DNA from 3 places in the Kitasatospora sp. NPDC094019 genome. Region 1 is predicted to be linked to each of the others. Evidence: riboswitches for the same ligand, from Rfam matches in the RefSeq annotation. Region 1 holds a riboswitch; each other region holds the start of a gene.
What was found. Region 1 has a riboswitch for cyclic di-AMP ahead of ACIQ9P_RS27515 (M23 family metallopeptidase). Riboswitches for the same ligand answer to the same signal wherever they lie in the genome.
Positions count from the first base shown of each region.

Region 1 (3,265 bases):
GGCGGCGAAGCGGCTGAACGCCAAGCGGCAGGAGCGGCTGCACGCGGAGGCCGAGTGGCAGGGCGAGGTGGCGGCCGGACTGCTGCGCCGGGCCGACCTGGTGACCTGGCCCCGGCTGTACACCCTGCTGCTGCGGGCGGACGGGGTGGAGACCGCCGACGGGGAGGCGGTGCGGGCCTGGCTGGAGGGGTTCCGGGAGCTGCCGGAGGAGGAGCGGCTGGCGGCGTTCACGGCGCTGGAGGCGGACGGCGTGCTGGACCCGGTGGACGACGGGGGCTGGGAGGGCGGCGGCCGGACGCTGGCGGTCGGGATGGCCACGGACGGCGCGCGGCGGCTGCTGGAGCAGGGACTGATGCGGCGCAGCTACCGGAACCTGGCCGAGCTGACGGCGCTGGGCCGACCGATGCCGGAGGAGCTGGCCGGGGACTTCGGGGCGTTCGAGGAGGCGGCGGCGCTGGTGGCGCTGGAGCTGGCCGGCACCTGGACCGTGCCGGGGCTGCCGGAGCTGCTGGTGGCGGAGTTCCCGGAGCTGGCGCCGGAGCCGGGGCCGGCGGAGATCGACGCCTACCTGGCCGGGCTGGACGCGGCCTGGGCGGACGAGCAGGCCGCGGCCGAGGAGCCGGAGGACGGGGACGGGTACGGGCCGACGGAGGCGGACGACGGGGACGGGCCGACGAGGGCGGACGCCGAGGCGGAGGAGCCGGCGGAGTAGGCGCGGAACACGGCGAGGGGCCCCGGCCGGTGCGGCCGGGGCCCTCGTCCTGCTGGGGGAGGCGGGGTCAGGGGGTGACGCCGCGCTGCTCGAACCAGGTCTCCGGGTCGACCGGGGCGCCGCCGCCGGGGCGGACCTCGACGTGCAGGTGGGCGCCGGTGACGTTGCCGGTCGCGCCGACCTTGCCGATCTGCTGGCCGGGGAGGACCTTGCCGGAGCCCTTGATGATCGAGGAGAGGTGGCAGTACCAGATCTCGGTGCCGTCGGGCAGGGTCTCGACGATCCGGTAGCCGTAGGCACCGGCCCAGCCGGCCGAGGTGATGGTGCCCTGGCCGACCGCGTAGACGGGTTCGCCCTGGTCGGCGGCGAAGTCGAGGCCGGTGTGCAGGTGGGCCCAGTAGCGCGCGCTCTGGCCGTAGTGGGCGGAGAGCCGGTAGTCGCGCACGGGCAGCTTGATGGCCGCGAGCTTGGCCTTCTCGGCCTCCTCGGCGGCGCGCCTGGCCTGCTCCTGCTGGGCGACCTGGGCGGCGCGCTTGGTCTCGGCCTCCTGGGCGGCCTGGACCCGGGCGGTCTCCTCGGCGGCGGTGCGCTGGCTGTCGGCCTGCTGCTGGATCCGGGCGGCGAGCGCGAGGCCGGGGTCGGCGGAGAGCGCGACCGGGGTCTCGTCGGGGGTCTCCACGGCGGGCGCGGCGGCCGGGGTGGCGGAGGCGAAGCCGGTCGCGCCCAGGGTGGCGGCGACGGCGGTCACGCCGAGCAGCGGCGCGGTGCCGCGGGTCTGACGGGGCATCCGGTGCCGGCTGGTTTCGGCGGCCGGCGGGGCGATCTCGTCGGCGGGACCGCCGAAGGGGCCGCCGTGGCCGGCGAACGGGCCCGGATGGTCGAGCAGCTGGGTGCCGGTGGAGGACCCGGACGGGTGTGCCTGGGTGTGCGTCGACGCCACGGAGGCGCGCTCCTTTCCTTCCTTCGCGCCTACCGGGTTAGCTGACGGGTTCGGAGCAGGAAGGTCTCCTACGGCTGAGCCTGGGCAATGCCCCGACCCGGCCGATTCACCCCAAGGAACATGGTTCCCCGGCTCCCATGGCCTGCCCGGAGGCCGGCCGGCGGGATTAGGCGACGGCGCACGGTGCCGTCTGGTTACGGCGTTACGAACCGCGCTGCGTTATCAAACGTTAATCCGAGAGTCCCCCGATTCCAAGCCATCCGTTGGTGAGGACCGGACACGGATCGGACATCGGGTGGCCCTATGGGCGTTTTATGACGTTTGATGACAACTGACACTACCGAACGTGAGAGGACGTCAACGAACGGGGTCGCATCTGAGTACGCCTACTCATGTGCGGCCGCGGGCGCGCGGCCATTCTGGGCGCCATGAGCGCACCGATGCAGTCACGGACCACGGCCGCCTACTACGTCCAGGCCGTCCTCTCCTTCGCCCTCTCCGCCGCCGCCCTCGGCGCCGGGATCGCCTACCTCCCGGTCGAACCGTGGACCAGGGCCTTCCTCGCCGTCGGCCTGCTCTGGACGATCACCTCCGCGTTCACCCTGGCGAAGGTGGTCCGGGACCGGCAGGACACCACCGAACTCGTCACCAGGGTCGACCAGGCCCGGCTGGACAAGCTGCTGAGCGAGCACGACCCGTTCAAGGTGGAGGGGATCTGACCGGTCCTGGCGCGGCCGGACCCCGGGACGGCCCCGCGTCGGCCCCGGGACGACCCCGGGGCGACCTCCGAGAGGGCCTGGCGAGCGTCCGGAGCGGGCTTGACGGCTAAGGCTATTAGCCTTAGCTTTATGGCTATCGGCACTCGCCGACGATCCGGACCGAGGAGGCCCTCATGAACGGCACCATCGCCCCCGCCACCCGCTACCTCGACCTCCCCGGCGGCCGGATCGCCTTCGACGACACCGGTCACGGCACCGGCGCCCCCGTCGTCCTGCTCCCCGGGATGCTCGACAGCCGGGCCGCGTACCGGCATCTGCGCCCGCTGCTCACCGCCGCCGGCCGCCGGGTGATCACCATGGACCTGCGCGGCTTCGGCGAGTCCTCGATCCAGTGGGACGACTACTCCCCGGCCGCGATCGCCGGCGACCTCCTCGCCCTGCTGGACCACCTGGGCATCGACCGGGCCGTGCTGGCGGGCAACTCCTACAGCGGCGCCAGCGTGGTCCGGGTCGCCGGGGACGCCCCCGGACGGGTCGCCGGGATCGTCCTGCTGGACGCCTTCGTCGAGAACCTGCCGCCGACCGCCCTCCAGCGGGCGATGCTCCGCGCGATGGGCGCGCTGCTGGTGCGCTCGCCCGCGTTCTGGGGGCTCTACCTGCGCAAGGCCGCCTTCCCCGGCCCCAAGCCCGCCGACCACGAGGAGTACGTGGCCGGGCTGGTCTCCGCACTGCGCACCCCGGGCCGGCGGGCCGCCACCCGCGGCTACGTGCGGGGCGACTCCTCGCCCACCGGCTGGACCTCGGCCGTGCGCTGCCCGGCGCTGGTGGTGATGGGCTCCGAGGACCCCGACTTCGGCGACCCGGAACTGGTCGCCGACCGGCAGGCCGCCGCGC
Region 1 covers NZ_JBIWIF010000014.1:23,070-26,334, forward strand. The annotation lists gene ACIQ9P_RS27510 (hypothetical protein) at 1-712, shown strand, start outside; gene ACIQ9P_RS27515 (M23 family metallopeptidase) at 780-1,652, opposite strand; cyclic di-AMP (ydaO/yuaA leader) riboswitch at 1,665-1,835, opposite strand; gene ACIQ9P_RS27520 (YiaA/YiaB family inner membrane protein) at 2,081-2,371, shown strand; gene ACIQ9P_RS27525 (alpha/beta fold hydrolase) at 2,545-3,265, shown strand, end outside.

Region 2 (3,265 bases), on a different contig from region 1:
AGCACGCCCTTGAGCGTGTGGTAGACCTCGACGCCCCAACGGACGGCCTCGGAGAAGGACTCCGCGCCGATCGGAGCGATCATGAACTCCTGGATGTCGACGTTGGAGTCCGCGTGCGAGCCACCGTTGAGGATGTTCATCATCGGGACCGGCAGGACGTGCGCGTTCGGGCCGCCGAGGTAGCGGAACAGCGGCAGGTCGCTGGCCTCGGAGGCGGCGTGCGCGACGGCCAGCGAGACGCCCAGGATGGCGTTGGCGCCGAGCGAGGACTTGTCCGGGGTGGCGTCCAGGTCGAGCATGGCCTGGTCGATCAGGCGCTGCTCGGTGGCGTCGTAGCCGACCAGCTCGGGGCCGATCTGCTCGATGACGGCCAGGACGGCCTTCTCGACGCCCTTGCCGAAGTAGCGGTTCTTGTCACCGTCGCGGAGCTCCAGGGCCTCGAAGGCACCGGTGGAGGCACCCGACGGAACAGCGGCACGGCCGGTGCTGCCGTCGTCGAGGCCGACCTCGACCTCGACCGTGGGGTTGCCGCGCGAGTCGAGAATCTCACGGGCTACGACGACATCGATGGACGGCACGAGGCATCTCCTAGCGGAAGCAGGTACGGCTGACAGTGGGGTGCCGTCGGCCGGACGATTGCGGAGTCGTTACGACCAGAGCCTAACCGCACGGGCTGTCCGGGCCACGTCGGCCTCGGCTCCGTCTCAGCGTGTGGCCGTGCTACCCACCGGTAGTTCACCTGGTCGCCCGGCCCCGGACGCCCCCGGGTGGACGAACGGGGTGGAACGGGCCGGACCGGGCCCGCCCGCCCGGCCGCCCGGCCGCCCGCGTGCCCACCTCGGACGACGGGCGGACAAGGGGCGGGCGGGGGGTGCGCGGGAGCGTCAGCCGAGGGTGAGGACCTGGCCGGGGATGATCAGGTCCGGGTCGCCGCCGACCGTGCCGCGGTTGCCGTCGTACAGGGCCTGCCAGCCACCCTGCACGCCCTGCGTGGTGGCGATCCCGGCCAGCGTGTCGCCGGAGCGGACGGTGTAGCCCTGACCGTCCTGCGGCTGCTGGACCTTCGGGGCCTGCTGCTGCGCGTACTGCGGGGCCTGCTGGGCCGTCGGCTTGGGGGCCGCGTGCTTCGGCGCCGCCTTGGGTGCCTGCTGCTCGGCCTGGGCCTGCTGGGCCGGCGACTTGGGCGCGGCGTGCTTCGGGCCCGCCTTGGGTGCCTGCTGCTCGACCTGCGCCTGCGGCGCCCGGGGCTTCGGGGTCTGCTGCTCCGGGGTCTGCTGCTGCGGCTGGGCCTGCGGCTTCGGGGCGGCCGGCGCGGCGTCGGCCGAGGCGTCGACCGCCGCCGGGGCACCGCCCTTGCTCAGGCCGGCCTTCTTGGAGCACACCGGCCAGGCGCCCGGGCCCTGCGAGGCCAGCACCTTCTCGGCGACGGTGATCTGCGCCGCCTTCGACGCCTGGTTGGCCTGCGGCGCGTAGGCGGTGCCGCCGAACGCCTTCCAGGTGCTGGAGGTGAACTGCAGGCCACCGTAGAAGCCGTTGCCGGTGCTGATGCCCCAGTTGCCGCCGCTCTCGCACTGGGCGACCGCGTCCCAGGTCGAGGCCGGGGCGGCCGAGGCGCCGGTGGCGCTGAGGATCGGCAGCGCCAGTCCGACACCGGCGACACCGGCGACGGCGATGGCCTTCTCGGTCTGGGTGCGGCGACGATGACGGCCGTTTCCGACGAGCAGCATGAAGAAGTCCCTCTCCGCACGCCTGCGAGGTGAGCTGTCGGGTTCGGACCGGGAGGTGGCCCGGCCGCGCGGAGGCGGCTTCACCCCTAGCCGTGGGAGACGGCGCAAGACCTGGTTCCCCCGCCCCTGCCCAGGGTTCTGGTCGGTTTCCGGTGACGCGGCGGGCAGGACTCGGCGTTCCGCGCACGGGACCCGCTTCCGCGGGCTCCCCGGAGAGTAGACAGATCTTCAGAGCAATCACAAGCTCATATCGCCGCTATCACACGGAAATCACGTCAGACGATGGATTGCCCACCAACCGAAGAGGTATGTCCTGATTGATGGAGGTTCACACCCCCCGGAACTGCCCTGCGAGACCTCCGCGTCGGCGTGTCGTGAGTCCCCCTCAGGGGACTGCCGAGGGGTCCGCGGAGGTTGCCGCCGAAGTCGGTTCCGGCGTGAACTCCACCGGAAGTTCACGAAGTCCGCGCATGATCAGACCACCGCGCCAGCGCAGTTCCTCCGGATCCGCGGCGAGCCGGAGGTCCGGCAGCCGGGTCAGCAGGGTGGACAGCGCGGCCCGCCCCTCCAACCGCGCCAGCGGGGCGCCGATGCAGTAGTGGATGCCGTGCCCGAAGCCCAGGTGCGGATTGTCCGCCCGGGCCAGGTCGAGGGTGTTCTCGTCCGCGAACCGCGCCGGGTCCCGGTCCGCGGCGGCGAGCACCACAAGCACCGGGTCGCCGACCGGGATCTCCACTCCGCCGATGGTCAGCGGACTCGTCGCGAACCGCCAGGTGGCCATTTCCACCGGGCCGTCGTAGCGCAGGAGTTCCTCGATCCCGGTCTCCAGCAGCGCGCTCTCGCCGCGGCCGATCGAGTCCTGCAGCAGGGCCCGCTGACCCGGATTGCGCAGTAGCGCGTAGACGCCGTTGCCGATCAGGTTGACCGTCGTCTCGAAGCCCGCGAACAACAGGATGAAGGCCATCGCCGCGGCCTCGTTCTCGGTGAGGTGCTCACCGTGGTCGCTGGCCCGGATCAGCCCCGAGATCAGGTCGTCGCCGAGGTCGGCGCGCTTGCGGTGGATCAGCTCCGCGAGATAGGCCCGCATCCGCTTCACCGCCCTTCCCACACCGCCGCGTTGGCCGCCGCCGTGCCGGATCATCATCCCGGCCCAGTCCCGGAAGTCGTCCTGGTCCTCGGCCGGCACCCCGAGCAGGTCGCAGATCGCGTAGATGGGGAGCGGGAAGGCGAACTCGTGGATGAGGTCCGCGGATCCGCGCGCCGCGAAGCCGTCGATCAGCCGGTCGGTCAACTGCTGCACCCGGGGCTCGAAGGCCGCCACCCGGCGCGGGGTGAACGCCTTCGACACCAGGCGGCGCAGCCGGGTGTGGTCCGGCGGGTCGATGTTCAGCAGGTGCGTCATCAGGTCGGCCTGGCGCTCGCCCGGGATGCCGACCCGGCCGGTGCGGTGGGCCTGCTCGCTGTGGTGCGCCGGGTTCTTGGAGAGCCGGCCGTCCGCGAGCGCCTGGCGGGCGTCCGCGTACCGGGTGACCAGCCAG
Region 2 covers NZ_JBIWIF010000008.1:325,197-328,461, reverse strand. The annotation lists gene eno (phosphopyruvate hydratase) at 1-578, opposite strand, end outside; gene ACIQ9P_RS20605 (transglycosylase family protein) at 885-1,727, opposite strand; cyclic di-AMP (ydaO/yuaA leader) riboswitch at 1,733-1,881, opposite strand; gene ACIQ9P_RS20600 (cytochrome P450) at 2,113-3,265, opposite strand, start outside.
Region 2: another riboswitch for cyclic di-AMP. It lies ahead of ACIQ9P_RS20605 (transglycosylase family protein); the one in region 1 lies ahead of ACIQ9P_RS27515 (M23 family metallopeptidase).

Region 3 (3,265 bases), on a different contig from region 1:
AGGCGAACAACCGGCAGCCGTTCGCGATCGAGGTCGTCGAGACCACCGGTCCGAGGCCGATCGTCTGACCGTCGGCCCCGGACCGGTGGCTGCTTCTAGCGGTACACCCGGACGTAGTCCGCCGCGAAGGTGATCGGCGTGGTGCCCGAGGGCGCGGGGTGGTAGTTCCCCGCGCTCAGGGACAGGTTGAGGATCGGGTACGCCGTCCAGCCGGCGCCGACGCCCTTGCCGTCCGAGAACACCTTGGTGCCGTTGATGTACCAGTCGACCGAGGTGGCACCGTAGTGGGTGCCGACGGTGACCCAGCCGTCCTTCGCGATCGCCTTGGCGTCGGTGACGTACAGGTGGCCCGGGTTGATGTGGTTGGTCAGCTCCAGCAGGTTCGGGTTGTCGCTGTGGTACTCGAAGGAGTCGATCTCCCCGTGGGTACCGCTGGTGCTGTTCCACGTCCACAGCGCCGGCCAGGCGCCGGTGCCGGCCGGGAGCTTGACCCGGGTCTCGATGTAGTCGCCGGTCTTCACCTTGAAGCCCTCACCGGAGTACTCGGTGGTGAGCAGCCCGGTGTCCCATGCCTGCTTGCCGTTCTCCAGCGTGTGCGCGCTCGGCCTGGCGGTGAAGGTGGCGACGCCGCCGGAGACGGCGACGTTGTTCTTGTTCAGCCAGTCGAGCTTGTTGTCGTTCGGGTTGTGGTCGCCGTAGTGGTAGGAGCTGCTCCGGTCGGCGGTCCAGCGGGAGCCGAGGGCGAGGCTGTCGAAGTCGTCCGACCAGGTGAGCTTCTTGCCCGCGACCGGGGCACCCGTGCTGGGGGTGGTCGGGGTCGGCGTGGGGGTCGGCGTGGGAGTGGGGGTCGGTGTGGTGGCGGAGACGACGAGCTGGCGGGAGGGCAGGTTGTGCCAGCCGCCGCCACTGTCCTGCCAGAAGCCGAACTGGGTGTAGGTGCCGGCCGCCAGCGTTCGGGTACCGGTGGTGATCGACAGGCCGCCGGGGCAGACCTGGACGTTGCTCCTGCTGCCGGGGAAGTCGAGGTTGCGCCCGGCCGCGTCCCGGACGCCGACGCCGACCGTCCTCGCGGTGAAGCAGGACGAGGAGTGCAGCGTGAGCGAGGCCGCCGCGGCCTTGCCGGCGACCATGGTGGCCGGGCCGAGCTTGTCCTGGGTGACGGTCGGCAGGGCGGCGGCCTGGGCACCGGTCACGGCGGGGAGGCCGAGCAGTCCGGCACCGGTGACGGCGAGCGCCCCGGCGGCGGCGAGGGCGGCGGTGCGACCCCGGTGGGAGGGACGGGCGTGGCGGGCGGCCGGACGCCGGGCGCGGAGGCCCGGGTTCCGGGCAGGCCGAGGGGGCTGCGGGGAGGCAGTGGGCATGGCAGTGGTCCTCTGCGACGCCTGCGAGGTGAGCTGTCGGGTTCGGGCTGAGGTTGCCCGGCCGTCCGGAGAGCGGCTTCACCCCTAGCCGCGGCACACACGCGCACGGATGCGCGCACGGCCGGGCACTGACCTGGGTCCCCCGCTCCCGTCCGCTGTGGTGCTCGACTGCCGGCCGGCGGGTGGACGGGACTCGGCGTCCCGGCGGCGGGGCTCCGCTGTGGCGGAAGCACCTGCAGGCTAGGCAGGCCGTCCGCGCACGGACAACCTTCCCGGGGCGGTTGTCACGCAGCTCACACCGCCGCCCCGCGCCCCCGGGCGGCGGGTCCGGGTGGCCGGGGTGGCGGGTCCGGCGGGGAAATCGCGCCACGGAGGCGGGGGCGTCGGATAGGTTGGAGATCCATCCGCGCCCGGACCCGTCCGGGTCGCAGCGAGCACCACGACAGCACGTCCAGAGACGAGGAGACCCGCCCCACCATGACCGCGTCCCTGCCCGCCTTCGCCGGCCGTACCTTCCTGTTCCGGGTCGACAACGGCGCGGCCTTCCGCAACGCGTACTCGGCCGACGGCAAGCGGCTGCGCTGGGAGGGCCTCGGCGAGTCGGCGGGCCAGTGGGAGGACGTCTCCCTGCACGTCGCCGAGGTCGGCCCGCAGCTCTACTTCGTCAGCTGGACCGAGGTCAGCGGCATCACCGTGAGCCACGTCATGGACCTGACCCGGATGACGGTCCGCGCGTTCTGGACGTACGAGGGCGAGGGCGGCCGGGTCGGCGAGCTGCACACCGGCACCCTGGAGCAGGTGGCCTGATCGCACGGAAGCCCGCCCGGGTCCGCGAAGCCCGGCCGGTCGCCCATGGGGCCCGGCCGGGCTTCCGTGCGATCAGGCCGAGGGGCTCGCGGCCGGGACCGTCAGCCGCTGGGAGATCCACTCCAGTGAGGAGGGGAGCAGCTTGCTCCAGGTCTCGAAGTTGTGGCCGCCGGTCTCCAGCATGCTGTAGGAGACCTTCATCGGGCTGCGCGTGGCGGCCACGAACGCCTCGGTCTCGCGCCGGTAGTTGCCGTCGCCCTCCCGGGTGCCGGCCAGCAGCACCGAGACCGCGGGCTGCGGCAGGTTCTTGAGACGCCACATCAGGTCGGCCTCGTTGCGGCGCTGTTCGCTGCCGCCGAACAGGTCGCCGGTGCTCGGGTCGTCGGCCGCCTGGTAGTAGCCGGAGAGCGAGACGGCGGTCGGGAACACCTCGGGGTGGCGCATCGCCAGCTTGAGGGCGCAGTACCCGCCGGTGGAGTTGCCCATGAACGCCCAGGCCCGGGGGTCGGCGGAGACCCGGTAGGTCGCCTGGATCGCCGAGGGCACGTCCTTGGTGAAGTACGTCTCGGACTGCGCGGCGCCCGGGATGTCCTCGCACTCGGTGTCCCGGGGCAGCGCGGGCGAGGGGGTCACCAGCACCAGCACCGTGGGCTGCATCCGCCCCTCCTGGAGCAGCTTCAGCGCCGCGCCCGGGTAGTTGAGCCGGGTGACGAGGTTCTTGGCGATGCCCGGGAAGCCGGTGCTGACGACCAGGACCGGGAACTGCTTCTGCTCGTTCCCGGGCTGGAAGTACTGCGGCGGCAGGTAGACGTACCCCTCGGTGGAGAGGCGGGTGGTGGCGCCGTCGATCCGGACCTCGCGGATCTCGCCGGACTTGTCGCGGTCGCGGCCGAGCGCCCCGCCGCCCTGCACCTCGGCGTGGCCGATGGTCTCGACCCGCAGCCGGCCGGAGGCGTCCACCTTGTTGTGGATGACCACCGGACCGCTGTCCCCGGTGCCCAGCAGGTCGTCCCAGCTGCTGTAGAACGCGAAGTAGTTGTTGGCGACCAGGCCGAGCGCGGCGAGCACGGACAGCTGGGTGGCGAGCAGGGCGCCGA
Region 3 covers NZ_JBIWIF010000007.1:238,379-241,643, forward strand. The annotation lists gene ACIQ9P_RS18245 (hypothetical protein) at 1-68, shown strand, start outside; gene ACIQ9P_RS18250 (family 16 glycosylhydrolase) at 96-1,361, opposite strand; cyclic di-AMP (ydaO/yuaA leader) riboswitch at 1,365-1,534, opposite strand; gene ACIQ9P_RS18255 (MoaF-related domain-containing protein) at 1,839-2,168, shown strand; gene ACIQ9P_RS18260 (alpha/beta hydrolase) at 2,241-3,265, opposite strand, start outside.
Region 3: another riboswitch for cyclic di-AMP. It lies ahead of ACIQ9P_RS18250 (family 16 glycosylhydrolase); the one in region 1 lies ahead of ACIQ9P_RS27515 (M23 family metallopeptidase).